DNA from 2 places in the Sanguibacteroides justesenii genome. Region 1 is predicted to be linked to the other one. Evidence: riboswitches for the same ligand, from Rfam matches in the RefSeq annotation. Region 1 holds a riboswitch; the other holds the start of a gene.

Evidence for each region. A riboswitch is a leader RNA that binds a small molecule or an ion and turns the genes downstream of it on or off. The one in region 1 is predicted to bind cobalamin.
Region 2: another riboswitch for cobalamin. It lies ahead of DMB45_RS04495 (ribonucleoside triphosphate reductase); the one in region 1 lies ahead of DMB45_RS04960 (ABC transporter substrate-binding protein).

The regions. Positions count from the first base shown of each region.
Region 1 covers NZ_QJPL01000002.1:458,458-473,753, forward strand. The annotation lists gene DMB45_RS04940 (aspartate-semialdehyde dehydrogenase) at 1-644, opposite strand, end outside; gene DMB45_RS04945 (lipid A phosphoethanolamine transferase) at 790-2,508, opposite strand; gene DMB45_RS04950 (BamA/TamA family outer membrane protein) at 2,495-3,670, opposite strand; gene cobI (precorrin-2 C(20)-methyltransferase) at 3,761-4,468, opposite strand; cobalamin riboswitch at 4,579-4,774, shown strand; gene DMB45_RS04960 (ABC transporter substrate-binding protein) at 4,802-5,962, shown strand; gene DMB45_RS04965 (iron chelate uptake ABC transporter family permease subunit) at 5,967-7,007, shown strand; gene DMB45_RS04970 (ABC transporter ATP-binding protein) at 7,017-8,033, shown strand; gene DMB45_RS04975 (DMT family transporter) at 8,093-8,977, opposite strand; gene cbiD (cobalt-precorrin-5B (C(1))-methyltransferase CbiD) at 9,109-10,893, opposite strand; gene cobM (precorrin-4 C(11)-methyltransferase) at 10,966-12,777, opposite strand; gene cbiE (precorrin-6y C5,15-methyltransferase (decarboxylating) subunit CbiE) at 12,782-13,966, opposite strand; gene cobJ (precorrin-3B C(17)-methyltransferase) at 14,020-15,296, opposite strand, start outside.
Region 2 covers NZ_QJPL01000002.1:346,211-361,506, reverse strand. The annotation lists gene zupT (zinc transporter ZupT) at 1-290, shown strand, start outside; gene DMB45_RS04500 (cation diffusion facilitator family transporter) at 301-1,206, shown strand; cobalamin riboswitch at 1,364-1,544, shown strand; gene DMB45_RS04495 (ribonucleoside triphosphate reductase) at 1,647-3,794, shown strand; gene DMB45_RS04490 (anaerobic ribonucleoside-triphosphate reductase activating protein) at 3,776-4,411, shown strand; gene DMB45_RS04485 (potassium channel family protein) at 4,391-5,059, opposite strand; gene DMB45_RS04480 (TrkH family potassium uptake protein) at 5,088-6,902, opposite strand; gene DMB45_RS04475 (DMT family protein) at 7,102-7,470, opposite strand; gene DMB45_RS04470 (AAA family ATPase) at 7,604-8,440, shown strand; gene DMB45_RS04465 (DUF4435 domain-containing protein) at 8,475-9,449, shown strand; gene DMB45_RS04460 (energy transducer TonB) at 9,420-10,322, opposite strand; gene DMB45_RS04455 (RNA polymerase sigma factor) at 10,306-10,887, opposite strand; gene DMB45_RS04450 (DUF4163 domain-containing protein) at 11,020-11,709, opposite strand; gene DMB45_RS04445 (sigma-54 interaction domain-containing protein) at 11,945-13,174, shown strand; gene DMB45_RS04440 (LptE family protein) at 13,224-13,742, shown strand; gene DMB45_RS04435 (hypothetical protein) at 13,763-14,500, shown strand; gene secG (preprotein translocase subunit SecG) at 14,491-14,868, shown strand; gene DMB45_RS04425 (co-chaperone GroES) at 15,019-15,288, shown strand.

The DNA.
Region 1 (15,296 bases):
TTTAAGATTTTGCAGGTTTCATTTACCAGTTTCATCTCCTCTTTCGTGTAACCGTTTTCTGTAAAAGAGTCGCAATGGGGTAAGCAGTTTCGGTCGATAGGATGGGCATAGGCTTTTTTCACCTCTTTACCTTCCCGTTCACCCTCGAGTTGTGTGATTCCTTTTAAGCCGCTTCCGGTAACGGATTGGTAAGTGGATACAACCATTCGTTTGATTTTGTATTTTTTGTGGAGAGGTGCTATAGCCATGAGCATTTGTATGGTGGAACAGTTCGGATTGGCAATAATTTTATCGTCTCTGGTTAATGTATCGGCATTGATTTCGGGAATGATTAATTTTTTAGCGGGATCCATTCTCCAAGCCGAAGAGTTGTCTATGACGGTGGTCCCTGCTGCTGCAAATTGAGGAGCCCATGTTAAAGAGGTTTCCCCTCCGGCTGAAAAAATAGCTACTTGAGGTTTCATTTGTATAGCCTCTCGCGTGCCTACTACTTTATATGTTCGGTTTTTAAATGTGATCTCTCTGCCCACGGAGCTTTCGCTGGCCACGGGAATTAATTCGGTTACGGGGAAATTTCTCTCTTCCAAAACTTGCAACATCTTTCTTCCGACAAGACCTGTTGCTCCTACTACTGCTACTTTCATATTTTTCAGTTTTTTGCAATCGATATATTGGGATTGCAGAATTTATAATTAATGGTATTAAAAACAACGACAAATGTATGATAATTTTAATTGCAATCGTCAATCATTTTAATCATCCAATCACTAAATCACCTAATATCAATATTTATTTAATATCATGGTTTAGCTTCATTTTTTGAATGTAATCCTTGTCTTGCTTTTTCATTCCTACGAGGTAGTAGTTGACGGGCTTGTCGTGGTCGTTCAGGTACATGCGGGGACGGCGTTTGAATCCCGGATTGACTAAAGATAAGTCCGGTCTGAAGTAGGCCGTGCGGATGTCTGCCAAATCCAGTAATGTGTGGAAAATGGCATTTGTAGAGACCGGAGCATCGGCATGTGCAAGGGCTTGGGTGTAATGTTCCGGTTTTAATGTTTTGTAAGACTCGGAAAACCACAGGAAGAAAGGAATGTGTATTTGATAAATGGTAGGGATGGGAGAGGCATGAAGAAATTTTTTCCGGCAGTCATCCAGTAGATCTTCTCCGTGGTCCGGAGAGTACAATAGGGCTGATTCTGCCTGATTTTCATTCAACAATTGGATAATGTCGGCCAGAAAACCGTCGGTATAACGAATACTATTGTCGTAAGCATTGATCAGTTGTTGTTTGTATTTGTATTCGATTCCCGAGGTGTTATCCGGAGAGTAAACGGCAAATTCTGCCGGATACCGTTCCCGGTAGTTGAAATGTGATCCGTAGGTATGGAGTACGATAAAAAGGTTGTCGGACAAGGAATCGATGCATTGCTTAATCAAAGGGATTAGGGCTTGATCGTAATTATTTTCGGTGATTAGTCCTCCTTCTAACGGTAATCGGATTGTTTTGTAGATGTCCGCTTCCGAAGCGAAATAGTCCGTGAAAGAACGGTTGGGAATCTGATTGGAAAAAAAGACGGTTTTAAAACCGACTTCTTTGAAAGCGGTAATAATACTTTTTTGGGTATAAAGAGCCTCGTAATGTTCCGCGTCGGCGGCAGAAAGGATTAAGGGTACACTTTTGTGCGTGGTGTTGGATTGGGTAAGGGCATCTTTATACAATATTAAGTTTTCCGTCGTTTTTAGACGGGGATTGGTTTCCCTTTCGTATCCCCATAAACTCCAATTCTTGGCGCGGGAAGCTTCTCCGATAACGAGTATATAGATTTCTCTCTTTTCGGAAACCAGCGAATCCCGAGTGGCATGAAAGGTGAACTCTTTAGACGTTTTTGGGTAGAGTTCACTACGGTGCCATTTATGAACGGCATATCCTAAATTGTAAAATATATTGGCAGGATAGATATCCGTTTTTATTTCGTAGCTGTTGTCCCGTGATTTCTCAAAAACGATACCTCCGGATGTAAGGACGAGTAAAGCCGCTCCCCCTATGATCATGTGTCGGCGAAATGCCGCGGGATAGATTACTTTATAATGTACCGACATAGAAGCGAGAACGATGGTCGGAATATAAAGGACACAGACCAGGATTATAGCCGGCCACAAACTGTTTAGCAGCTCGCCTGCTTCGGATGCGTTGGTCGTTGGTAAATTCAAAAACATATCAACGGCAATAACGGATTCTCCGAAAAGGTAAAACAAGACCATTTGAAAGGCGTGGAATATCAATAGGGGGATTAGGATGAGTTGGATCAGTCCGGCCTTTTTGAGCAGGGAAAACACGATAAGGTATACTCCTAAAGGAGCAAGGATAAGAATGATCCTTCCTAATCCCGAAAGAGGTTCCGTGAAGATTAAGAAGCAGTTCGGTATCATGTTCAGGATGATGAAAAACCAAAAAACTGCTTTGGGTTTTTTCGTGAAATCGGAAATAAAATTAAAAAGCTTCATTGATATTGAAGTAGAATGCGTTCTGTCCTTTGCCGAAACCATAATCTAATCTTACGTTAACTCTGTTTTTAAATTCCCAGCGATATCCCAATCCGTAGGAGGGAAGGGTTTGACTCCATTTGAATTTGTCCGTTTTCGGAAAAACATTTCCGGCTCCACCCCAAACGACAATGCCATGTCGGTTGTAGATTTTTTGCCGGAGTTCCACCTGGGTCTGAACCATATCGTTGTCTCTGTATTGTCCTTCGTAATATCCGCGCATCCGGTAGGGGCCTCCTAATAGGGCAACCATACTCCACGGGGTATCTCCGTAATTGAAAATACCTTGTATCTCCGAAGCAAGGATACCTCCTTTCCATAGCTTATGGTAATAACGGAGTTCTACGCTCGTTCTATTGAAATCATAGTCATTTCCCAAAAATTTAGGAAAAAATTGTTGTTCTAATTTGGCATAAAATCCCTTGCTCGGATTCGGAATAAAATCCCTCGAATCGTAGGAAGCTACGATTCCGGGACCGAAGCAGGAGATGCTGCTCTTTTCTCCGTTAAGGAATGAAATATCTTTAAAATCTTTTCCGTTAACGTTCCTGAACATCAGGTTGGGCCCCACGTAGGTATTTTTGGCGACTTTGAATAAAAAATCCAGTTTAATTTGATTTTCTAACCGTTTAAAGGTCGTGCTGGAATCCCTGTGTCCGGCTTCATAACCGATTCCCCAGTAAGAACTCGGAAAAGAGAAAAAATAGATGTTTCCGTCGATTCGGAATTTGTCTTTCGGAAATATCGTATTCCCGCGAATCCCTAACAGGTAAAATCCGGTTGTGGTGATATCACCGTAAATAGAAACATTGGAGGGAGATATGGATTTGTCTGAACGGTCTAATCGGTATAGACCGGAAGCGACCACGCCGAGGCCTAATTTGGTATCGCTCGAAAAATGAGGTCCTCCGATGATGGAGAAATCGAATTTTTTCTCTTCTTTTACTTCGTTCGATTCGGCAAAATAACGATAAAAACGCTTGAAAAAATTATCTTTTTTTGTTTTCACGGAATCAGGAATCTCGTTTATGCTGTCCCTTTTTTCTATTAGTCCGTCTGCTTTGCCCTGGGATATACCAAAGCCAAACAGGAGAATAAAGATATATAGTGATCGTTGAATCATATCTTGTTTTGTTGGAAGTAGTTGGAATATAGATTTTAATACACGGTTTTAATTCTGTTAGACGATGTACGCAAGATTTATGCCATTTGTTTACTTTTTGATAATCATCAAAGAAAAATAAGGAAATTCTTTCGTCATGATTTCCTCTTTGTCTTGGTAATAAAGCTCTCCGGTCGTACCGATATTTTCAAAATAATGAACATGAAGTGACGGGTTCTTTGCTATAAAGCGATGGATCTCGTCCGTACATTGTGAAAGTTTCATAATTACAATGACATAGTTTTTTTCTATTAAGCCCTGGAGTTCTCCCGAGGAAACGGTGCCGGGAAGGACAATTAGTTTTTCCTCCTGTTTCACGATATGGAGACCGGCCAATGCACCGGCCGCGATAAAAGCCGGAATTCCGGCTGATGTCGTGATGGGAATTCCGGCGTTTGATAGTTTCTCAAACAGATAATTGCCGGAAGAATAGAAACCGGAGTCTCCTTCCGCTGTAATGGATACGATCTCCCCTTTGTTTATTTTTTCCTGAATTTCCAAGGCTATTTGATCATACATCCGATTGGCTTCCGTCCGGTCTTTTGACATAGGGACCGGAAAACAGTGAATCCGGGTTGTATCGACGGGCAATGCCCGCAATATGGTTAAAGAACGGGATTTAAAATTACCGTTTTTATCTGCGGTTCCCGGACAGTATATGCTTGTCGATTCTTGTAAGGTTTTCAGGGATTTAACCGTGATTAATTCCGGATTGCCTGGTCCTAATGAGACGTTTATGATTTTTCCTGTTATTGCCATATCTATGATTTTAATCGTAAAAAGCAAATTTGAATCTCTTTATGATCTCTGGGTCATAAATTTGCGAGGGCAAAAGTCGTAAAAAAAAGAATGTGATCAAAATAATATTTATATCTTTGCATGCGTCTTGGTATTTCCATAAGGAAAAGGGAATCCGGTGAAATTCCGGGGCTGTCCCCGCAGCTGTAAAGTCAATCGCTATCTCGTAATGAGGTAGATCTTTTCGGTACAACCACTGAAATGTGTCTGTTTTGGGAAGGAGAAAAGATGACAAGCCAGAAAACCTGCCAGATGTGTACATTGATTAAATTTAATCTTTCGGAGGAAAAGAAAATGAATACATTCATGCAATTATCTTTAGTATTGTTGTTATCTGTCGGTTTACTTTCTTGTAAACCGGAAAAACGTCGGGCTAAGGTTGATTCTGTCGTATCCGGTATTAAAGCGGAATCAGACACTGCAAGACAAATCCGGCTGAAGTATGCACAAGGCTTTCGGGTCGAATATCGGAAGGATTATTTGTTATTGGAGATACAAGACCCACAAAATAAAAATAGTACTTGTTACCGGTTCGTTTTGAAGAAGCGGGGAGGTCATGCCTCTTTTCCCGAGGGAGTTCCCGTGATCGATCTTCCGGTCAGGCATTTGATCTGTATGACCTCTTTACAGTTGTCCAATGTTATTAAGTTGGGAGCGATGGATCGGGTGGTCGGAATTACGAGTACCCGTTACCTTTTCAATGAAACCATGCAAAAGCAGGTGGACGAGGGGAGGACTCAAAAGATCGGTATCGAAGGTAATTTCGATAATGAGGTGATCATGAATATCAATCCGGATTTGATGCTGATTTCCCCTTTTAAACGAGGGGGATATGATGCGGTGAAAGATATAGGCATTCCTTTGGTTCCTCATTTGGGCTACAAAGAGATGACTCCGTTGGGACAGGCCGAATGGATTAAGTTTACCGGTTTATTGTTGGGAATGGAAGAGGATGCGAATCGGATATTCGGTCAGATAGAGCAACGATATAATGAATTGAAACGGTTGGTACGGGATGTGAAGCGGCGCCCGGTTGTATTCAGTGGAGAGCTGAGGGGTGGCGTATGGTATGCGGTCGGGGGAAAAAGTTTTTTGGCTCAATTGTTTCATGATGCGGGAGCCGATTATTTTTTAAAAGATGATCCCAGATCGGGAGGAGTTACTCTCGATTTTGAAACGGTCTATAATCAGGCCGAGAGTGCGGATTATTGGCGTATCGCGAACAGCTTTCCCGGAGATTATAATTACGATGCGTTGAAAGCACAGGATGAAAGATACGCGGATTTCAAGGCGTTCCGGCAAAAAGGGGTGATCTATTGCAATATGAGGGAAAAACCGTTTTACGAGAGTATGCCGGCCGAGCCGGATATTGTTTTGGCTGATATGATTAGGGTTTTTCATCCGGAGTTGTTGCCGGATTATCGGCCGGTGTATTATGATTTGTTAAAAAAGTAGGAAGATGAACATACGGAGAAATACGGTATTGATTTTTTCCATTATAGTATTTATTATCGTCTTTTTGTTGCTGAATCTGGTTTTGGGATCGGTTTCCATTCCTTTTACCTCCGTGTGGAACGTGTTGACAGGGGGAGAGGGAGAACCGGTGGCTTGGCAGAATATCGTTTGGAAATCTCGTTTACCTCAGGCGTTGACCGCATTGGTGACAGGAGCTGGCTTGTCTATCAGTGGATTACAGATGCAGACGATTTTCCGGAATCCTTTGGCCGGTCCTTCCGTGTTGGGGATTAGTTCCGGAGCCAGTTTGGGAGTTGCTTTCGTTGTGCTTCTTTCGGGCAATCTGGGAGGGGTCGCTTTGAGCCGTTTAGGGTTTATCGGAGAGGTGGCCATGTCCGTAGCGGCTGTGATAGGGGCTCTGTCTGTTATGGCTTTGATCGTTTTTGCTTCCGGGAAGATAAAAGGGAGTGTTACTTTATTGATTATCGGAGTGATGATCGGCTATATTGCCAACGCGATTATCGGGGTGTTGAAATTTTTTAGCGTGGAGGAGGATATCAAGGCTTATGTTATCTGGGGTTTGGGAAGTTTCTCTCGAGTATCTGGTAATCAGATGATGTTGTTTGTCGGAATTATGGCGGTGATCATTCCCCTATCGTTTTTATTGATCAAGTCTTTGAATCTGTTGATGCTGGGTGACGGATATGCCCGTAATCTCGGATTAAACATAAAAAGAGCCCGGGTGGAAGTAATTACCTGTGCCGGGGTACTGACGGCTATCGTGACGGCTTACTGCGGACCGATTATCTTTTTGGGTTTAGCGGTTCCTCATTTGTGTCGGGCTATATTTCAGACTTCGGATCATCGGATGTTGATGCCGGCTTCCATGCTGGTGGGGGCAGCTTTGGCTTTGGCCTGTAATTTGATCGCCCGTTTGCCTGGGTTTGAAGGAGCTCTTCCGGTTAATTCCGTGACGGCATTGGTGGGGGCTCCTGTGGTTGCATCTGTTTTATTTAGGAAACGGAAAGGGGATTGGAACGAATAAAATGAGGTTATGGCATTAAAGGATACGGTAAATATAAGAGGTCTTTCTATCGGTTATAAGACGAAAAGTGATACGAAAATAGTGGCACAAGGTATTTGTACGACGATTTACGGGGGGGAATTGACCTGTTTGTTAGGAGCTAACGGGGTAGGTAAATCGACACTTTTGCAGACGCTCTCTGCTTTTCAACCGAAGTTGGCAGGAGAGATCGAGATCAGGGGAAAAGAGATCGAGAGATATACCGATAAGGAGTTGTCGACGACCATAGGGGTAGTACTCACGGAGAAATGTGATGTCCGGAACATGATGGCCCGGGAATTGGTTGAAATGGGACGCAGTCCTTATACCGGGTTTTGGGGAGTGTTGAATAAGGAGGATCGCCGGATTGTCGAGGAGTCTATCGCCTTGGTCCGGATAGAGAATTTAGCCTCCCGGATGATACATACCTTGAGTGACGGAGAACGTCAAAAAGTAATGATAGCCAAAGCATTGGCGCAGCAGACTCCGATTATCTTTTTAGACGAGCCTACTGCTTTTTTGGATTTCCCGAGTAAAGTGGAGATCATGCAATTGCTTCATCGTTTGACGCGTGAAACCGATAAAACCATTTTTCTCTCGACCCATGATTTGGAGTTGGCTTTGCAGATTGCCGATAAAATTTGGTTAATGGATCGTCAACACGGCATTACGATCGGGACTCCTGAAGATTTGGCCTTAGACGGGCATTTGAGTAATTTTTTTGCTCGTAAGGGAATTGTTTTCGATATGGAGACCGGTTTGTTCCGGATTGAAAATCAATATACGAGGCAAGTGCGGTTGATCGGGCATGGCCAGAAATATGCCATGGTTCGGAAAGCTTTGCAACGAAACGGTATGTTAGCCAATCGGAATGTAGTGTCGGATATTGTCGTAGAGACCGGAGATCTTACGACCCAAGGTTTTAAGATACAGTTCCCCTCCGGAAAAATCGTATCCGTTCCCGATATCGATATTTTACTGAAACAACTGGTTGACAATTGTGAATAAAGGAATTCCGTGGTGATTGTTAGTCTCGGAGTTCTTTCGTCGGCAATTTTTGGATTGGGTTAACTGACTTTTCGTTTTTCCTGTAAGACGACGATACTTACAGCCACGATGATTAACAGGATTCCGAGGGCTCCCTGAACGGTGAACCACTCGTGAAATACCCATATCCCTATGACTACGGCCGTTAAGGGTTCCATGGCTCCGAATATGGAAGTAAGGGTTGGGCCGATGTGTTTGATGGCTTTAACCAATGTCATGTTGGATATGGCGGTTGCCGGCAATGCCAGACCCAGGATGTAAAGCCAGAGATTTCCGTCGGTCTCTAACCGAACTCCTCCCGTGAAACTGCCGCAAATGATAAACATTAGGGCTCCGAAAGCCATTACATAGCACGTAAGAACGATCGAATCGATCTGTACGGCACGACTTTTTCTCACGCCGACGATATATCCTCCGTAAGAGAAGATAGAGATGCAGGCGGATATAATTCCGAGAGTCGCATCTCCTTCGTTGTGATTGATATTACCGAGAGAGAGCATGACGGCTCCGACGATAGACATGCAAATAGCTGAAAGGATCCAACCTGATTTTCTTTCGCGGAAAAAAAACATCATGACCATAGCAACGGCTAACGGGTACATGAAGTGGATCGTGGATGCGACTCCGCTCGATATGTTTTGATAGGCAATAACTAAACTAAAAGAGGTCGCAGCCCGGAACAGGCTCAATAAAAAAACGATACCCAAATCCTTTTTACTTATGCAAAAATTACACTTAAGAGATAATCCGAATAGGATTAAACAAAGAGAGGCTACTCCCCAGCGATAAGATAATACCTCAAATGATGAATATCCGGCAGCTAAAAGTGTCAGGGTGAAAAATGGGGCCAGCCCGAATGTTGAGGAGGCCACGATTGCGTATATAATCCCTTTTATCCTACTCATATCTCAAAAATTCGGCGCAAAAATACTAAACCTGTTTTATATGTTGTTGTTTCGGGTAAAAAAGATGGGGAATAATCAGTGATTTTAAATTGTACATCTCCGGATATTTCAATCGAAGAATGATAGCCTTGTCAATTGTTTTCTTGTATAAGAATGATTTCCAATTCGGAAGAGCAGAGCTGAGGGAGACAGTATTTATAACAATATTCGATGAGTTTTTCGAAGAAGGCAGGGGAATCAGCAAATAATGTCCATAATTCCCGGGCTAAGGTAATATCTGCAATCGAATGGATTAAAGCAGAAGGACTTTTTACTTCTTTGGCAATTTGACGGATGAACTCTTTGTTCATGACTACTTTTTTACTATGCGTGTCTAAATGTCCCTCCGCTAATTTAATTGCTTTACCGATCATAATGCCCATGGTGATTTTTTCAATGCCTTCTGTTTCCGCCATCTTTAACGTTTCACCGATGAAATTCCCGTAATGGATAAATGCTTGGGGGGGAAGATCGGGGAAGCGTTCCCGCAACCTGTTTTCGCTTTTGGCCCCGGAATTGATGACGATATGTTTACAACCGAGGGCTTTGGCGACTTGAATTTCTTTACGGATGGAATTGATAAATGCTTCCGTGGAGAAAGGACGTACGATTCCGGAAGTGCCGATGATGGAAATTCCTCCGGTAATCCCCAATTTCGGGTTAAATGTTTTTTGTGCTAAAATACTTCCCTCGGGTACGGAAATTCGGATGTCAACTCCCTGATCGACTTTGTGTTGATGAATCATACGTTCTACCTCTCGAATCATCATAGCTCGGGGTGTGGCGTTAATTGCCGGATCTCCCACGGGGATTCCTAAGCCGGGCAGGGTCACGGTTCCTACCCCTTCCCCGGGCAGAAATCGGATTTCCGGAGAAGAGTTGAACCTGATTTCGGAACAGATCAGGCGTCCGTGGGTTACGTCCGGGTCATCTCCCGCATCTTTGGTAACGCAGCATTTGCAGGAGTCTTCATTCAAAAAACCTTGTTCAACGGGTAGAGTCACTTCTTCCCCGTTGGGCAGAGTTATTGTTGCTTCTGTTGGAACTGTTCCGGTAAGAAGTCCTTGCAAGGCGGCTTTGGTTGCAGCCGTGGCGCAGGTTCCCGTCGTGAAACCGCTGCGTAACGGGTAAAATCCGGGTAAAAGACGTTCCACCCGGTAACGAAGTCCGTGTTCTCCGTTGACGGTATAAAAAGAATCCGGTAATGGAGGACGTTTAATGACGAGTAGCGGGATATGCAGAGCTTTGGCCGCTTCTGTTTTTTCACGGAAAAAACCCGACTCTCCGCTCTCTTTCGTGAGGATGGCTTCCGGTCGTATTTTTTCCAAAAGAGCGGTTTCATCTTCTCCCTCTTGCCAAAAAAGTAATTTTTCACGGGGAAAATTTTCTTTATTGGCAAGTTGTAAAGAGTCTTCCCGGTTAAGTATTCTGAACCAACAAGGATATTGCGACCAGTAAGGATGTAACTTATGGATCGTTTGGACGCCTGTTAGGGCCAGTAAATTCCGGATAGAGTGTCGCTTTAGGTATCGGATGGCTTCATCGAAAGAGTCGCACCAGATAAACGAAGGATCGTGTTCGGGATAACGGCGTTCGAAACGGATAACGGGAATTTCCAACTCTTCGGATATAAGGGCGATATTCGCGTGTAAATTTTCGGCAAAAGGGTGGGCGGCATCCACGATAAGGCGAATATCATGGGAAATGCAGAAGTCTTGAATGGATTTCCGGTCCATCTCTCCGTTGATTCGGGTACCGTGCTTACATTCCAACTGTTGGGTTTTACCTCGGGTGGAATAGTAATAAGAACTTCCCGCTTCGTCCAATGTACGAACCGCTGCCCTTCCTTCTGTCGTTCCGCCGAATATTAAAACCATGGTAATTTTGGATCGAGAATCTTACGATGTTTGATTTACAATTGTCAATTTGTAATTTACGATCAAATTATTTTATTTGCGAAATAAGTGTTTGAATTGGTGCGAATAGAGCCTGGAAAGTCCCTGTCTGTTATCGATAGCTTCTCCTACAACGATCATTGTGGTGAGAGTCAGGTGATTTTCTTTTATGATCCGGGCCAAATCTTTTAATTCTCCCCGGTAAATCCGTTCGTCTTTCCAAGTCAGATGGTAACAGGCAGCTACCGGAGTCGTGGGCGGATAATGTTCCAACAACTCGCTCTGTACTTGCTCTGCGATAGAAGCACTTAGGAAAATACACATAGTGCTTTGTGACCGGGCCAACAGGTGTAGTTTCTCTTTTTCCGGCATCGGGGTGCGGCCTTCTCCCCGGGTAAGGATAATGGTCTGTACTTTTTCCGGTATGGTGAATTGGGATTGTAAAGCTGCTGCTGCTGCCAGGAAAGAAGAGATTCCGGGCGTAATGTGATAGTGCATGCCGTATTCGTCGAAAAAGGCCATTTGTTCTTGAATCGCCCCGTAAATGCAAGGGTCTCCGGTGTGAAGTCTGACGATAAAGAGTCCTTTATCGTAAAATTCTTTCATAATTGCGAATTGTTCTTCCAAATCCATAGAAGCCGAACTGCGTACGGTTGCTCCTGGTTTGGCGTAATAGGTTAGTTCCACGGGCACCAGACTACCGGCATACAGAATAAGGTCTGCCTGTTCGAGGAAGCGCTTTCCTTTTACGGAAATTAATTCGGGATCCCCGGGTCCGGCGCCGACAATTTCTATGAAACCTTTACGTTCCGCAAGGGCATCGCATGCTATGGCGTATGTAAAATGACTCCCTTCAAGAAGGGACATTTTTTGTTTTTCAATAAGTAGCTGTTCGTTGCGGGCGCTTTTCAAAGCTGTACTTTCTGCCACTCCGTAAACAGAGGTAACTTCGAAAACTTTTTCGGAAGGATTGGGAACCACTATGCCTTGTAGATCTTCTGTCGCATACACGGTAAGAGGAAGTTCTGTTTGTCGGGAGATTTCCCGGATAAGAGGCTCCTCTTTTTTTAGTTCGATAGTGGAAATGCTTTTTAGAGATAAAGGAGATAAGCCTTTGGTTGTCATATCTTTTTTTATCCATTCCCACGCTCCTTCCGGGTGAGCGTTCCTTTTACAGCCTATTCCCATGTGGAGGACAGGGGGGCGGAAGATAAGGGTCGGTATGGAAAAATTGTAAATGCGGGGAGTGACGGCGATCAACAAGTGAAAGCGTTCTTGAGGAACGTCTTCAAATCGATAGAATAGTTCTACATGTTCAGGACAGGTATGTTCCAAATAGTTTGTGCCTTTGTCTCTAATATCCAACAACAGGGCCGTCGGGCGTTTGTTTACAAAGGCGGCGATGATCTCGTTCATCGGGTGTGTTTTTTCCGCTTTCCATCCGAATTGGCGGTCGAGGGTATCGAGAGCCCATAGGTTTGTATTATCGCTCTGCGTGGTAATAATGGCCTCTCCGCCGATAATTCCCGCTATGCGTTTGGCTAATTCGTTTGCACCTCCCACGTGTCCTGACAAAACCGGGATGACGTGTTTCCCTACGGCGTCTATGTTGATCACGGCAGGATCCTTGTATTTGGATTGGATACAGGGGGCTATGGTCCGAACACATATACCTAAAGCTCCTATGAACAGGAGAGCGTCGAAATCATGGAAATGAACTGCGGTAAATGCGGCGATGGAGTCGATAGGAGTGCATCCTTCTCGTTCTATCGATGAAAATATTTCGCTGTTTGGCATCTCCCGGCGGATGATCCGAGCCGTTTCGGCTCCCTGATCCGAGGCTATGATGATGGCTATCGAATTCATATGATTAACTGTTTTTTGTCGCTTGAATAATTTCTATCGGGTTATGTTGATCGACGGTTATACGGTGTCGTTTGGTGATCGTAAAGCCGCATTGTTCCGCCGTAACGGTAAATAATCGATTGCTCTCTTCCGAGACGGAATTGAATACGACAGGGCCTCCCGAAACGATCTTTTCGCTTAGGATATGTAAGATCTCCTTCATTTTTCCCCCGTGTCCGCCGATAAAAACGGCATCGGGATAAGGGATGCCTGTCAGGTCTGCCGTGGTAAAATCTTCTGCGATGGTATCGATTCCCGGGGTACCGAACTTTTGGCAGTTGGCGTACATCAGTTCTTCTCCTTCCGGTCGTTGTTCGAAAGCGGTAATATGAAGATGGGGAAATTGTAGTTTAGCTTCGATGGATACGGAACCGGTACAAAATCCGATATCCCATAAATGTTGCCGGGATCGGAGATCTAACATGCTTAAAGATAGTAAGCGAACCGGCATTTTCGTGATCATCTTGCTTCTTCCGTTCAGCAGATGGAAATCCTCTTCCGGGAGGCCGAAAGGTCGCTCTCGGGGATAAGTTTGTTCGAGGATAATGCAATTGGGGAATTGAAATTCTTGTTTGCAGACTTCCGGCAAGGAGAACCTCCGTATTCTTTCTTCTGTGTTTCCCAGTAATTCACCGACGGTCATTTGGTAGTTGTCGTATCCGAATTCAAGCATTCGTTGGGCAATGGCAGGGGGCGTTTTTTCACGGTCGGTCAGAATACCTATCTTTTTCCCTCCTTCAATCAATGTTTTGTCGAATTCATGCCATGGGCGCCCTGTAAGAGAGACCGTATGCATGTCGTGGTAAGGCAGAAGCAGGCGGTGTGACAGGGTTTGTAACGAATTGAAACAGGGGTGTAGTATGATCTTTGCCTGAGGCAATCGTTTCTGGATCGTAGTTGCAAACCCGAAAAAAAGAGGATCACCGGAAGCAAAAACAACGATTTCCCCCCATAAGGCGTATTGTCGGAATACGTTGTCCAAGGGAACGGTTATATCTATCCAAGTGTAATCGGGCGGAAGCAACTTCTTAACGAGTTCATGATGTCGTTTCCCTCCGGAAAAAACAGAATGACTACTGATGAGCGAACGGATATGCTTATTAAAATCCGGTTCTTTGTTGTCGTCCAATCCGATTACAATAAATTCCATAAGAATAAAATTAAAAATGAAATACACACGGAACGCAAATAGGGTATCTGAAATTATAAATCTCTTCCGGGACGTAATTGCGACGCATCGTCGAAGCAAAGGATAGCATTGACAATTGTAGCAGCAAGATTACTTCCTCCCTTACGTCCTTCTATGATAATCTTGGGTATACGGGTGAATGATTTAAGCATATGCTTGGATTCCCGTACATTGACGAATCCAACGGGTGCTCCGATAACTCCTGCGGGACGTGCTTTCCCTTTGCGGATTAACGAACAGAGTTCCATCAGGGCGGTGGGGGCGTTCCCGAAAACGTACAAAGCTTCAGGATGTTCTTCTGCTGCCAACCGGATTCCGGCTTGTGTCCTGGTGATATTCAGCTGGTTAGCCATTTCAGCGGTTCGTTCGTCATGCAAATAACATTTTACGGATACACCTAAACGTTCGAGAGCTCCTTTTCGGATACCCGATGCGGCCATCGTAACATCCGTAATGATTGTCCGGATCTTTCTCTCCTTGAAATCTTGGTACAATTTCTCCACGGCTAAGGGATCGGAGTAAAAGATATTTTCCATATCGAAATCGGCTGTGGTATGGATCGTGTGTAATAATGCCCATTTCCGATCCAAAGGTATATCCTTGTTCTTTAATTCCGAGGCTATGGTACGGAAACTTTGAATCATAATTTCTTGCCCTATTTTCATCTCGGTGTCGGATTCTTGATCCCGATAGTAGCCGCGGGGAGTGATGATGTGATTGTCCCACGCGTAGGATTGAGAATTACCGATAATTACGATGGTAAACATGTCGACCTCTTCCGGGTCGAAATCGGTAAGGGTAGTTATTTTTGTCTTTTGTTCCGTTCTGCCTGCTTGACGGACAAACCCGACCGGGTTTTCCGGTTGGCGATACTCTAAAAAGATCTCCTTTAAACGATGAAGTTGCCAGTAACGGCCTTCACTTTTCGGATTATATATGGCTGTGACGAAATCGGCAGCAGCAGCTGCTGCTATTCGTTTTTCGATTTTTTCCCAAGGGGTCATTAAATCGGAAAGGGAGATGATGCAGAAGTCGTGTCCGATCGGTGCACCCAAAAGAGCTGCTCCCTTTTGAAAGGCACTGATGCCGGGAAGAATCTCAATTTCGATGTCGCTGTTTAACTCTTTTTTCATTTCCAAAATAAGGGGAGCCATACCGTATATGCCGGCATCCCCCGAGCTGATCACACAAACTGTTTTCCCGTTTTGAGCTTGCCGGAAAGCTTCTGCTGCCCGATCTTGTTCTTTTTTCATTCCCGTGTCGACACATTTTGCGTGACTGCCGATAATTT
Region 2 (15,296 bases), 110 kb from region 1:
CTGTTCCTATTTACCATGCAACCGGAGATCGTAAAAAGGCATTTCGTTATTCCCTTCTGTCCGGCCTGGCGGAACCGACCGGTGCTCTTCTGGCTTATTTAGTACTCATGCCCTTTATGTCGCCCGTCCTGATGGGATGTATCTTCGCAGCCGTCGCAGGTATCATGGTCTTTATTTCCATAGATGAATTACTTCCTGCCGCCCGGGAATACGGAGAACACCACATCTCCATCTACGGACTTATCTCCGGAATGGGAATCATGGCTTTAAGTTTAATTTTATTGGCATAACCAAAAAGATATGGAACATACGCACGAACATCACCACCATAGAATCACCAGTCTAAATAAAGCTTTTATCATAGGGATCACGTTAAACACGGCTTTCGTGGTCGTTGAATTCGTTGCGGGATTCTGGTTTAATTCTTTGGGATTACTCTCGGATGCGGGACACAACTTAAGCGATGTCTTCAGTCTTGTATTGGCCATGCTGGCTTTCCGGCTTTCCCGCGTACAAGCCAATACCAAATACACGTACGGCTACAAAAAAAGCACGGTCTTAGCCTCCCTTTTAAATGCCGTCATCCTGTTGATTGCCGTAGGCTTCATCTTGGGAGAAAGCATCAACAAACTATTCCATCCTCAGCCGGTCGACGGAGACGCCGTCGCCTGGGTTGCCGGAGTCGGAGTAGTCATCAACGGGATCACGGCCTGGCTGTTTATGAAAGATAAAGAAAAGGACCTGAACGTAAAAGGAGCTTATCTACATATGGCAGCAGATGCCTTGGTCTCCATCGGTGTTTTGGTCTCCGGATTGATTATCGCCAACACGGGATGGAATATCATCGATCCGCTTATCGGGATCGGAATTGCCGTCATCATCGTTTATTCCACTTGGGGATTGCTGCGAGACAGTATTCGCTTGTCCTTAGACGGGGTTCCCGCCGGAACCGATTACAGACAGGTCGAAAAAACCATTGCCTCTGCCCGCGGGGTAAAAGGATTTCATCATTTGCATATCTGGGCTTTAAGCACGACCGAAACCGCTCTTACCGTACACGTCGTCATCGATGACATGTCCCAAATGGAAACCGTAAAATGCGATTTGAAACATGAATTGGAGCATATCGGCATTATTCATGCCACGTTGGAATTTGAAGCACCGGGATCTCATTGCAAGGATTGCCAAAAAGAATATTCAGACTAAAATGTTTCCCAAAAATGAAAACTTTATTAAATAAATATCATACAAAATTTTCCTATTCATACACACAAACAACTTAATATAAGTTTATTAACAATATATCTCACTTAGAATTATTGTTAAAAACAAAAATTACGATATATCCTATCTTATTTTTATTTACTTTCGTCATGCATTCGGTTCACGTTTGTGATTAATAGGGAATCCGGTGAAAATCCGGGACTATACCCGTAGCTGTAAGCTTTTTTTGTTTTTCGATCAAAAGATCCACTGTCGGGTAACCGATGGGAAGGAGGTCGAAAATAGCGAGTCAGAAGACCTGCCGATTGCGATATATCCGTAACTTTCGGGTGAAAAGCGAGGAGAAGGCTTGCCTATCGGACTATTCTCATTTTACCCAAGGTTATAGTAAATTTATTTATTCATTACTAAAACCTTTAAGAATGAACGAAAACAGCTCTTTTTCAAAAATTGTAAAACGCAACGGGGAGATTTGCGATTTTAAAGCGGAAAAAATCGAACAAGCGATTTTTAAAGCTACGCGAGCAACGGGAAACCCTCATCGTAAAACAGCACGCGAACTCTGCAACAAGGTGATTGAAATTCTAAAAACCGACACCCCGGAAGGAGTCATTCCCCACGTGGAGATCGTACAGGACACGGTTGAACAGGTACTCTTGCAACACGGAGATTTCAATTTATTGAAAATTTATCTGCTTTACCGGAAACAACATGAACAGATCCGGAATTCCAAGGTATTGCTTACCAATATCGAAGTGATGGACGATTACCTGACTTTAAGCGACTGGAAAGTAAAAGAGAGTGCCAATTCGTCCTATTCTCTACAAGGGTTAAACCAACATATCTCCACCCAGATCACGTCCAATTACTGGTTAAACAATCTCTATCCGGAGAGAATATCCGAAGCTCACAAAAGCGGGGCCCTTCATATTCACGATCTCGGATTTTTAAGCGTGTATTGTGTCGGATGGGATCTGAAAGACTTACTAACAGTCGGTTTCAGGGGAGTTGAGGGAAAAGCCCAAAGTAAACCGGCCAAACATTTCCGGACAGCTTTAGGACAAATTGTCAACTTTTTCTATACCATGCAGGGAGAAGCCGCCGGGGCTCAGGCCTTCTCCAATTTCGATACCTTCCTGGCCCCTTATATCCGCTACGATCAATTGGATTACAAACAGATAAAACAATGCTTACAGGAGTTTCTGTTTAACTTAAACGTACCGACACGAGTCGGCTTCCAAACCCCTTTTACCAACATTACCATGGACCTAACTGTTCCGGATTTCTTAAAAAACGAACCGATTGTTCACGGCGGAGAAATCAAGGAAGAAGTATACGGCGACTTCCAAGCGGAGGTCACTTTACTGAATAAAGCATTTGCCGAAGTAATGTACGAAGGTGATGCTTCCGGCAGTCTCTTCTCCTTCCCTATCCCGACCTACAATATCACTCCGGATTTTGATTGGAACAATCCCGAATACGAAGGGATATGGGAGATGACGGCCAAATACGGGATTCCCTATTTTTCCAATTTCGTGAATTCCGATATGAAACCGGACGATGTCCGCAGCATGTGCTGCCGTTTACGCTTGGATAAACGGGAATTGATGAAACGGGGAGGAGGACTGTTTGCTGCCAACCCGCTTACCGGGTCCGTGGGTGTCGTTACTATCAATCTGCCCCGTTTAGGTTATGAATCCGTATCGGAAGAAAACTTTTATCAACGTCTACGTTATTTGATGGAAATCGCTAAAGATAGCCTGGAGATCAAACGAAAAGTCATTGAACGTTATACCGAAAAAGGACTTTATCCCTACTCCAAATACTACCTCAGACACGTACACGAACGTTACGACTGTTTCTGGAAAAACCATTTCTCTACCATCGGGATAAACGGAATGAACGAATGCTGCCTCAACTTCTTAGGAGTACCTATCACCCATTCGGACGGAATAGAATTCGCTCAAAAAACAATGCTTTTCATGCGGGACATTTTAACCGAATTTCAGGAGGAGACCGGCAACATCTATAATTTGGAAGCCACTCCGGCAGAAAGTACCTCCTATCGTTTTGCTTTACTGGACACGGCCGCATATCCGGACATTATCGTGGCCAACCGGAAAGAATTCGAAAAAGGAGCACAACCTTATTACACGAATTCCACCCATTTACCGGTACATTTTACGGAAGACCTGTACGAAGCACTCGAACAACAGGATCAGCTTCAAACCCTTTATACCGGAGGAACCGTCTTCCACGTTTTTACCGGGGAACACCGGACTTCCGCCCAAGCCGCTAAAAACATGATACGGAAAGTAACTTCCGCATTCCGGTTACCCTATATCACGCTCTCGCCTTCCTTCAGCATATGTCCCTCCCACGGTTACATAGCCGGAGAACATTTTACCTGCCCCCAATGCGGAGCGAAGTCGGAAGTATACAGCAGGATCGTCGGCTACATGCGTCCAGTGAGTCAATGGAACAACGGAAAACGGGCCGAGTTTGACGACCGGAAACATTTTGACAACAGTATCACGGAAGAAATTGCGATATGCGAATCGGAGGATTGATTAAACAGAGCCTGATCGATTGGGAAGGGAGAGTGACCGCCGTTATATTTACCCAGGGATGCAATTTCCGGTGCGGTTATTGTCACAATCCCTCCCTTGTCCTACCGGAACTTTTTACGAATAATCAAAAATGGACGGAAGCGGAACTATTTTCGTTTCTGTCCAAACGCCGACAATGGTTGGACGGAGTTGTTATCTCCGGAGGCGAACCAACCCTTCAACCTGACCTTATTCTTTTTGTCCAAAAAATAAAAAAGTTAGGGTTCGACATAAAATTGGACACGAACGGGAGCAATCCCGACCTTCTCCGAGAACTTATTGCCGGGAAACGGATCGACGCAATTGCCATGGACATAAAATCCGCGTTAAACCTAACTGCCTACCGGAAAATAAGCCCCAATATAAGTTCCGAATTGCTGGACAAAATAAAAGAGTCTATTCGTATCATTCGGGCTTCAGGTATAGAGTATCTTTTTCGGACAACCGTTATTCCGGGTTTACAAACGGAAAAGGAACTGGAAAATGTAAAAAAGGAGTTCGAAAAAGATCCTTTTCTTTTACAGGAGTTCCGGAATGGGGATATCTTAAAAAATTACTTATTGCAATTGAATTCCTAACTTCCGGAAGTTCTTGTGCAATCCAAAAAGCACCAGAATATCTCTTCTTTCAAGTATCAGATCACTTGGCAGCTCGGGAAGAACCGTAGGCTTATCCTCTTTTTCCTGCAAACGTTTCAGGGTTATCAATTTCAAACCGAACTCCCGCTCGAAATCCACATCGCCTAATTTACGACCGACGAATCCGGCAGGAACTTCCCATTCGATAATCACGTGATCGGTATCGACCACGTAAGAATCGATGGTCGTTGCCAACTCTACCTTCAGGGCAAAAAAATCGGCATATTCCCACTCCGGATTGATAATCTCCGTAATACCCATCGTCTCCATAATCGTTTTGTGAACCTCCGACATGGCTCTGGCAACGATACGCTTGACTGCAAATTGTTTCAACAGGGCAAGTACGTACAAAGAGGTACCGAAATCCTTACCGATGACCACAAACACGATATCCACATCTTTCAAAGGTAGAGATCCCAAAGCCTGTTCGCTCCGGACGTCCAAGGCAATGGTCGTCGTAATGCTGTCCTTGTACTGATTGATTTTATTCAAATCGTTGTCAACTCCGATCACCTCATGTCCCAAAGCCGTCAAACGCTGTGACAAAGCCAGTCCAAAATGTCCTAAACCGATAACAATGCACTTCATATCATTCAAACATTAACTTCATTCATACTTATAATATCACCGTATCGTCCGCATACCTGTACAACTTCTCCTGCCGCTGCTTGACAACACCCGATAACAACGTGATCAATCCTACCCGCCCCACGAACATCGTGAGACTAATGATTATTTTTCCCGCATCACTCATAGCCGGGGTAAAATTCAACGAAAGCCCTACCGTTCCCAAAGCAGAAAAAACTTCAAATACGATTTGAACGAACCTCCCCTGAGGTTCCAGTATCGAAAGCAGCATAACGGCCAAAGCCGTCCACGCCAAAGACAAAAAGATAATCGCCTGAGCCCGATTCACATTTAAACGGGTTAATTGTCTCTTACCGATCTCCACCCTATCTTCTCCCCGGAGAATAGCGATAACATTCTTTAAAGCGATAACGAAGGTAGTCGTTTTTATTCCCCCGCCCGTAGACATCGGAGAGGCTCCGATCCACATCAATAAGATAAATAGAAAAATCGTAGCCTGATGTAACGCAGCCATATCCACATTATTAAATCCTGCCGTTCGAGTCGTCACGGAAGCCATAAACGAGGTAGCCAACTTTCCTTGCCAGGATAGACCTTCCAGGGTATTACCATCTTCAAAAAACAAAAAGAACACCATTCCCAACACCAATAAGACCAAGGTTGTCGGCAACACGATCCGAGTAGTGGTGCTCACGATATGAGCCCTATACTCAACTTTTCGTTTTCCATGAAACAAATACACTAAAAAACACCGTATCTTATATTTAAAATAACTTCCGTAATTAAACAATATAGGAAATCCCAGGCCGCCGAAAACGATCAGAAGACCTAACCAAACTTGTAATCCATAAACATTTCGAACCAAAGGATCATACAAATTTCCGGGCAAAGTAGAAAAACCAGCGTTACAAAATGCCGAAACGGCATGGAAAAGGGAAAAGAAAAACTTATCCTGAATTCCTTCCACATCCTGAATTTGCAGATAGACTATATACACCCCGACAGCCTCTATCAGTAAGGTTGTCGTTACCGTGTAAAACAAGGTTCTGAAAATATTATTCAGGGAAGATTCGTTCAACAAGTTTTTAAGAGCTAACTGATCCCGGAACGTCGTTTTCCCCAAAAAGGACATGGCGAAGAAACTGGTAAACGTCATCACCCCGATCCCGCCTAACTGAATCAACAATAAAAGGATCACATCCCCTGTCGGGGTAAAAACTTTTGCCGTATCAAGTACCGTCAATCCCGTTACGCACACCGCACTTGTCGCCGTAAAAAGGGCATCGATAAAACTGATTTTCTCGTAAGTAGCCGTGGGTAGTTTCAACAAGAAGGTCCCGATCAAAATCAACATCAGAAAACTGATAACGAACATCATTTCGGGACGGACATTACTTTTGAGCACGACAAAGAACTCTTTTGAAAGATAGATCGTGCTCAGAATCAAAACGACCGTATAGGTTACGATTCGATTCAACCGATACAGTACCGGATTCCGCGTTATCACCTCAGGGATCGAAAACCGGTATTCGGCAATAATCAAACCAAGTAAAACAATCAAAAAAAAGACCTCTAACCAGAAGCCTTTTTCTTCCCGCAACAATTTAAAATTAAGGAGGAACCGGATGGTAAGAAAAATAAAAAAGAGATTGGTTATCCCCTTATACATGCTATAAATCTCCTCCTGATACGCCGAAGCTCCCTTAAAACCGAATTTATAAACGACTAAAAAGATAGCCACAAATGAAGCCATAAACAACACGACACGCCCCGCTCCCTCCAAAATCGTTTTTGTTATCCGGTAAAATTTTCTAAATTGATATTGTATTTCCGTTGAAAACATAACTCCTATTTTCAGCAAGAATAAACGTTATTAAAATCTCTTTAGTTTCATTCTTTTCTGCGAAATTCGATCCCTGCTTCCAAATGTAACCATTTGTTTCGATTTGACCAAGTAGTTTTTCATGTTTGAACAGGCAAGGCCGAAAACCCGATAGATAGAACGGCGCCCGGCCCCTTAGACCCTTCCCGTATACCGTGATTTATTTCATAAACACGAAATAGACGGCCAAAACGAGACAGATACAGGCCGCCAAATGATTCCATTGAAAGGTAACACCTTTGAAGAATAGCATAGAAAAAAGGATAAATATCGCCAATGTGATTACCTCTTGAATAACCTTTAACTGCATCAACGAAAAAGGACCGCCATTCCCTTCAAAACCGATCCGGTTGGCTGGAACCTGAGCACAATACTCGAAAAAAGCAATCGCCCATGAAAAGAGGATTACGCCGATAAGCGGCCAATGACTAATTATTTTTGTCTCTTGCAATTTCAAGTGTCCGTACCAGGCAAAAGTCATAAACATATTAGACACCAAAAGTAATCCGATCGTATAAACCCCTTTCATTTTCTTCTTGTTAACACATTTATATTCTCGACATATAGACGATAATCTCCCTCAAAGCAGCACAAAAATATAAATTTTATTACCTTTGTTGATAATGATTGGGAGCAAAGTTCATTTTTAATCGCCATTTGTCATGAAAGCCAATAAAATTCAAAAAATCGAGATACGGAATGTCTGGGGGAAATACAATTTCCGATGGGAAAACCTCAATCCGGATGTTAACATTCTGACCGGAATCAACGGTAGCGGGAAAACTACCTTTTTCAACGTAATGGACGCATTACTATCCGCAGACGTGAAGAGGCTGAGAAATTACAATATCGAGGCGGAAATCATCATCGACGACATTGCCATTCTCTACAATCGCCAAACGACGCCAAACGAGATCAAACAAAAATTATCCGGATTCAACTACATGAAAATAAGCACCTTCGATGTTCCATTGAAGGACCGCCGAAAAATGGGAAAAGAAGATAGCCCGTTATTAAGCGAATTGAAAGAGATTGTTTACAGCGTAGGAGAGAATAATGCTTCTTTTTCGGATTACCGGCTAAAAGCGACCAATTTCCCCGAACAAGCGGAAGAGATAAATACCCGGATCCGGCATTTTTATGACACGGTCAACCACCTTTTTGCAGGAACGGGGAAGACCATAGAGATCGATCCCATGACCAATCAGCTGATCTTCAAAGACGGCAAAGAGACCATCCACCTTCATAAACTCTCTTCCGGAGAAAAGCAACTATTGATTATTCTATTGCGTGTTTTCCTGATGGACGGACAACCTTACGTGCTATTGATGGACGAGCCGGAAATCTCCCTTCATATCGAATGGCAATACCGGCTGTTCGAAGAGATACAAAAATTAAATCCCTGTTGTCAAATCATTACGTCTACCCATTCGCCCAGCTTGTTCGGCGACGGATGGGGAGATAAACTGGTATTTATTGAGGACCTGATCGCTCAATAAAAATCATGGAAAACCACCTAAAGCATTAATTTACATGTTCCCTACTGTCGATATTAATAAAGAGAAATATTATTATCATGCGGCCAAACGTTTTATGATGGATGCACAAATGTTACGCTGTCGAGCCGCCATACATGTTGAAGATAAAGATGATATCCTGTTTTGGAGTAAAATATTCAATCATTTTCGTCCCCGGGACCGTTTTCACTTCATCGCAGGCTCCCGAAACGAAAGGGGAAACGAAACGAAAGGAGTAACTCAATGCTTGAAATACCTGAAATTTTTAGGACCCAAATTTTTTATCTGCATCGATAGTGACTACCGCTACTTACTGCAAGAACGGGAAATGAGCATAAAGCATTTTGTCTTTCAAACCTATACTTATTCTTTCGAAAACCACCATTGTTACGGAAAGGGATTAAATGAAATTTGCCAACGCATCACCACATTACCCAATACGATTTTTGATTTCGACCGATTCATAAAGGCATTTTCCCGTATTATTTACGAACTTTTCTTATGGCATCTCTATTTTCTCGTTGCAGATCCCAAACGTTTTCCAATTTCCGAATTCAACGAATTGATCACTCCCCGGTGGAGAGGTCCCCATCCGGACATCCGGCATAACGCCCAACGACTGCTTCAAGAACTACAACAACGTATCAGACAGAAAACAAATTATTTACACCGTAAATATCCCAAAGCCGATCTCGATATGCTAAAGGAAAAATACGAAAACTTAGGCTTAGTCCCGGAGAATACCTATTTTTTCGTCAGGGGACATAATGTTTACGATCTGATCTACTCTTTGCACAAAGAGGTCTGCAAAAAGATTTTACGATCAGCCCGGGAATCATCCGGCAAAGAGATTTCAAAAATCAATCTTTTCGGTTATAGAAACAGTATCGACGAACAATTGAAAAAAAATTTACATTTTGGGGCTTACCCGGCCATCCTGAAAATAGAAGAAGACATCCGCTCATTTTTCAACGAAGTCTACCAAACGTAAAACAGCACGATCATCCTTTCGTTCTTTTCCTAATTCGAAACGGACAATCACTTCCACCCTTCCTATCCCATCGACCTTTTTCCACCGGGGACCGTCGACGAGCAAACGGATGATTTCATCATTCACGGGATAAGAAAAACCATCAGCTATCCGTATACGGGAAGGTACGCCTTTTTGATTAATCTCGAAAGAGAGTCGGACCTCTCCGGTTTTATTTTCCTCTACCTCTTCCTTCGGGTATTTCAAATTCTTTTCCGCGTAGCGATTAAAACGGATGACATTTTCTGCCATAAGAGAGTCTCCTTTCGTTTTCTGCATTCCGGAATCAACTTTTACCGAACTCCCCATTACAGTCCTTTTCATTTTACTTTCTTTTGCCCTGATATTCTCAACGGCACGATCCATCTTCTCATCTTCTTTCTCCGTATTGACCGTATCTGCTCTTTCCGCATCGGCCATTATGACCGGCTTTACATTTTCTACCAAAGAATCCGGCTTCCTACTTCTCGACAACGCGACAGGATTCTCTATTTTTCCCCCCGGGACATCAGCCTTTTCGCCACCCTTGCTCAACATCACATTCTGTTCCGTCTCGTCGACCGGCCATAAAAAACACAATGCAATACCCGTAACGACAATGACTCCGGCAACGATTCCCCATACCCGTTGCCTAAAGTGATTCCCCACCGAAGCCCGGTCATCGAGTTGCCGTTCCAAACGTATCAAACCATCCATAGGATCGGAAATCTGCGACAATCCTTCCATCGCCTCATACAAAAAAGGATCGGACAAAGCATCTTTTTCCAGGCGATTAGCCGCCTGACCTTTCCGATTACTTCGAAGATACTCTTTTATGTCATTGCTCCCTGTCATAGAAACCCAAGCCTTTCCGATTTATACAAAGCTTCAAATTCCGTTTTCCGTTCTGAATAAAACTCTTCACGTTCTTAGAAGAGAATCCTGTTCGCATCTCCACTTCCTTATAGGAAAGTTCATCAAAAAAGAAGTGATTAATACAAATTCTCTGTTTTTCGGGTAACTCCTCCATACACTCCCGCACCGCTTTTTCCCGCTCTTCATTCTCTCCATCGAATTCAAGATGCAAATCTTCACAGAAATCCATAAACGAATGATCTAAATTTAAAGAAACATTCCATGTTTTTTTTCGCAACTCCATCAGACAATAATTCCTCGTACAGGTATAAAGCCAAGATTTAAAGACTTCTATTTTCGTACTTTTAGCTTTTTCCACCGTATTTTCGAACAACTGCATGACAGCATCTTGAGCATCCTCCGGCTTTTTGAGGTACTTTAACGCGACACCGTACACCAAAGGCATGTACCTCTTGTACAGATCGGTTAGATAAATAAGTTTCCCGCTCTTACAATACAGCTGTAAAAGTTCTTCATCACTTCTATATTTATCTACAGGAATCACGCTTACACACTCTTTTCCACAAATATATGAATAAAGTCGGAGTAATTCAACCCATCAGAATAAAATTGTCTCTTTTTACCCGATCTCGGTTCTTACGGGAGATTGAAGGTAAAAAGAGACAATTACAATATGCTAATGAATGAATAAATCTCCTTTCAACTCCGTCCGGGGAACATTTATTTGCGCCACACCGCAAGCATAAGCTCCTAATACATATTGCGCATAAGTAAAACACAACTCCTTCCGATTAAAATTAATCACCGTTACGGCATCCAATGTCGGGTCCGTAGTAAAACAATCATCCGGATTTTTAAAATGTGCTTTTAACAGGGTATTGATTGCTTTCTCCTTGGAATAATTTACAATGTCCTTCGGAGACAGCAGTTTTTGATTTTTCACATCATAATTAAAGGCATAAAAGTTAGTCATTCCGTGCGCTCCCCCCGTAAAAGTATAGACCGTTAAAAGAACGCTCACGTATTCGTCTGTCGCCATGAATACGCTATCGCCCGCAACCAACTCGTAACTCCATACCGGACGATTTGTCGTATCCGTTACAAAGGTATTAAAAAAATCGGTCGCATCTGCTTTCAAACTATCGATCAAACCGTTTAAACATTTCTGGATTTCTCCGTTCAAAACCTCACAACTCTTGTTTACGGCCGGAGTCGAAGAGGAGAAAACCGAATGCTTTACTTCGATACTCCAATCACCTGTCGTATGAGACAGATGATCCTGCTTAACGTTCAGATTTTGAACCTTGGGTTGGCATCCGGCCAAAACAAAGGCCAAGAGTGCCGCAATCATTAATGTGTTTCTCATTGTTTCTGTGCTTTTAATTTGTCACGAATATATAAATTTAACTCCAAAAAAAAATCAGATTAATAAAATATTCTATCCACGTCACCGAGTTCAAACTTTTACTTTTACGTAAGTCATTTTCCAAAGTTATCCGTTAAACGGAAAAGATGATAAAAACTATTTTTGACAATGTAATTATGTCAGTAAAAACTGCTAATTTTGCAGATAGGCATAATTCTAAAACAGAAATTGGAAAATGGAAGATATAAGAGCCATTAAGCAACGATTCGAAATTATCGGTAACGATTTAAAATTAAACAGGGCAATAGAAAAAGCTATACAAGTCGCCCCCACGGACTTCACCGTCATGATAACGGGAGAAAGCGGAGTGGGGAAAGAGATCTTCCCGCGTATTATTCATAGTTACAGTAGCCGTAAACACGCTCAATACATTGCAGTAAACTGCGGAGCTATCCCCGAAGGGACTATCGATTCCGAACTGTTCGGACACGAAAAGGGCTCGTTCACGGGAGCGTTGGCAGACCGGAAGGGATATTTCGAAGTAAGCAACGGGGGAACGATTTTTCTGGATGAAGTAGGGGAATTGCCTCTATCCACTCAAGCTAAATTGTTACGCGTACTCGAAGCCGGAGAGTTCATTCGCGTCGGTTCTTCGAAAGTGCAAAAAACCGACGTGAGAGTTATCGCGGCAACCAACGTGGATCTCCCCTCGGCAGTAAAAAACGGTAAATTCAGAGAAGACCTCTATTATCGGATCAGCACCATCCCTATTCAAATTCCCCCGCTTCGGGAACGTAAAGAAGATATTGTCCTACTTTTCCGCAAATTTGCGGCAGATTTTGCCGAGAAATACCGCATGCCGGCGATTAAACTTTCAGAGGAAGCCGCTTTCGTATTGGAAAATTACTCCTGGCCGGGTAATGTCAGGCAATTGAAAAACATTACCGAACAGATCTCTATCCTGGAACGGGAAAGAATCGTGGATGCCCAAACATTAAAAGAGTATCTTCCCCAACAGGGTAACAACCTTCCGACTCTTACCAACCTCCCGGAGAACGATCAGAGTTTTGCCAATGAAAGAGAGATTCTTTATAAAATTCTTTTCGACATGAAAAAAGACATGAATGATTTAAAGCAACTCGTGTATGACATCATGCAAAAAGAGCAGATAGAAAAAACAGATATCAAACCTTCGACCTCTATTGTTCTTCGGAATTTATACGATACGGCCCCGGCAGAACTCGGGAAACCGTCCGTTACAAAAATTTTCCCTAAAGAGGAAGAACACATCGAAGACACCGAAGCTGTTATTGAAGAATCTCTTTCCTTAGAAGAAAAAGAGAAAGAGATGATTATAAAGGCTCTGGAAAAGAACCACGGGAAACGAAAATTAGCGGCACAAGATCTCGGTATCTCGGAAAGGACCTTATATCGAAAATTGAAAGAATACAATATCGAAAATTGATTCTTGGAAAAGTTTATTACTTTTGTTCACTAAGTTTTATAAACTGCTTATGATTAAAAAAATTATACCTGTATTATTATTGGCTATTGGTTTTAGCGGTTGCAAGTTAGCGAGCGTAAGCTATTCATTTACCGGAGCCCAGATATCTCCCGACGTGAAAACATTTTCCGTCGATTATTTTTCGAACAAAACCGCGTTCGCTCCGGATTTGGGATCAAATTTTACAGAAGCATTGAAAAGTTACCTCCGTTCCAGAACCAACCTGACAGAAGTAACCAACAATGACGGAGACGTACGTTTCGAAGGGCAGATTGTCGGGTTCTCCCAACGTCCGATGGAGATACAGAACAACGAAGTGGCAGCCTCCAACCGATTAACCATTGAGATACGGGTAAAATATACCAACACGAAGGACGAAACAGGCAAATCAAATTTCGATTCCCGGTTTTCCCATTATCAAAACTACGGTATCGATGAAGATTATGATGCTATCGAGGCCGATTTAATCAAAAAAATCGTTGATGAAATTATCGAAGACGTATACAATAAAGCATTTGTCAACTGGTAACATTTAACAGATCGGTGAATTTGAACGAACTAATCGGATTCATTCATTCGCAGGAGGCAGAAGACGAAAAACTAAAAGCATTGGAGAGCTTAATAGAAAAATTTCCTTACTTCGCCCTTCCCCGGATGATATACCTGAAACTATTGCATGTTTCAGGACAAATCGCTTACACTGAAAAATTGAAGCAAAACACCATCTATATCCCTGATCACAAACAATTTTACCGGTTTCTGCATGATATGATCCCCTTAGAGGAAAAAATGGCATTTACCTTTTTTGAGTCTGACGCAAAAAACCACATGGCCATTGAATTCATCAAAGACACGGAGGAGATCAACCTGAAAAAAGATCCCTCGTCGTCCGCGACACCGTTACTGATACCTTATCGAATCGAAAACGAATTTCCCGATGAAGAAATCTTGCCGATAAGCGAGATTGCACATGTATTAAGAAAGCCCTCAAAAAACAAAAACACAAACCGGGATCTTCCCACTGAAGGGTCCGAGCAAAAGAACAGGCCCATCCTGAAAGACCCGGAAGACACGAGTAAAAACTCCGGGATTGCCATAGAAGAAAACGAAAGTTTCTTTTCAGAAACGTTAGCTAAAATATACGTGAAACAAAAACTATATGACAAGGCTGTCGCAACTTATCTAAAATTAAGTTTGAAATATCCGGAAAAAAGTATTTACTTTGCAAACCAAATCGAAAAAATTAAAGAGATAATAAATAATAATACGAATTCATCATGTACATAGCTATTTCTGTTTTGATCTTTATTGTTTGCGCTTTACTTATACTGATTGTTTTGGTGCAAAATTCAAAAGGAGGCGGGTTATCTTCCACTTTTGCTTCCTCAAACCAAATTATGGGCGTAAGAAAAACAACGGATTTTTTGGAGAAAGCGACTTGGACATTAGCAGGAGCCATGTTGGTTCTATGTGTTGCAGCCTCAATGCTTATCCCCAGAGAAGAACAGGGAGGTAAATCTGCCATTCAGGAAAAAATCGGTAATATGGCCGTTCCAATACAACAGTCCATGCCCGACTTTTCAACGGGAAGTACAGACAATAATACGTCAAATCCGTCTGAAGAAAATAAAACTACCACTCCGGAAGAAAAATAGGAAACATTATAACGACAAAACTCGTAAAGTAAAAATGTCAGTATGTCAGTCATGCTGACATTTTTTTGTTTGGCACGGAAAATGCAAGTTTCCTGTCGTAATTAAAAACGAATCGAAATAATTAATATAAACTTTTAAACGATAAGAATTATGGCACTAAAGACTGTTCTTAGCAAAATCATCGTAGAGCCGGTAGAGGCAGAAACAAAGACAGCATCTGGAATTATCATTCCGGATTCAGCACAAGAGAAACCACAAAAAGGAGTTGTCATCGCAACAGGTAATGGAAAACATGATGAACCAATGGAAATTAAAGTTGGCGATACCGTTTTATTCGGAAAATACGCCGGAACAGAACTTCACATCGATGATAAGAAATATTTAGTAATGAATCAAACGGACGTTTTGGTTGTCCTCTAATCTCAAAT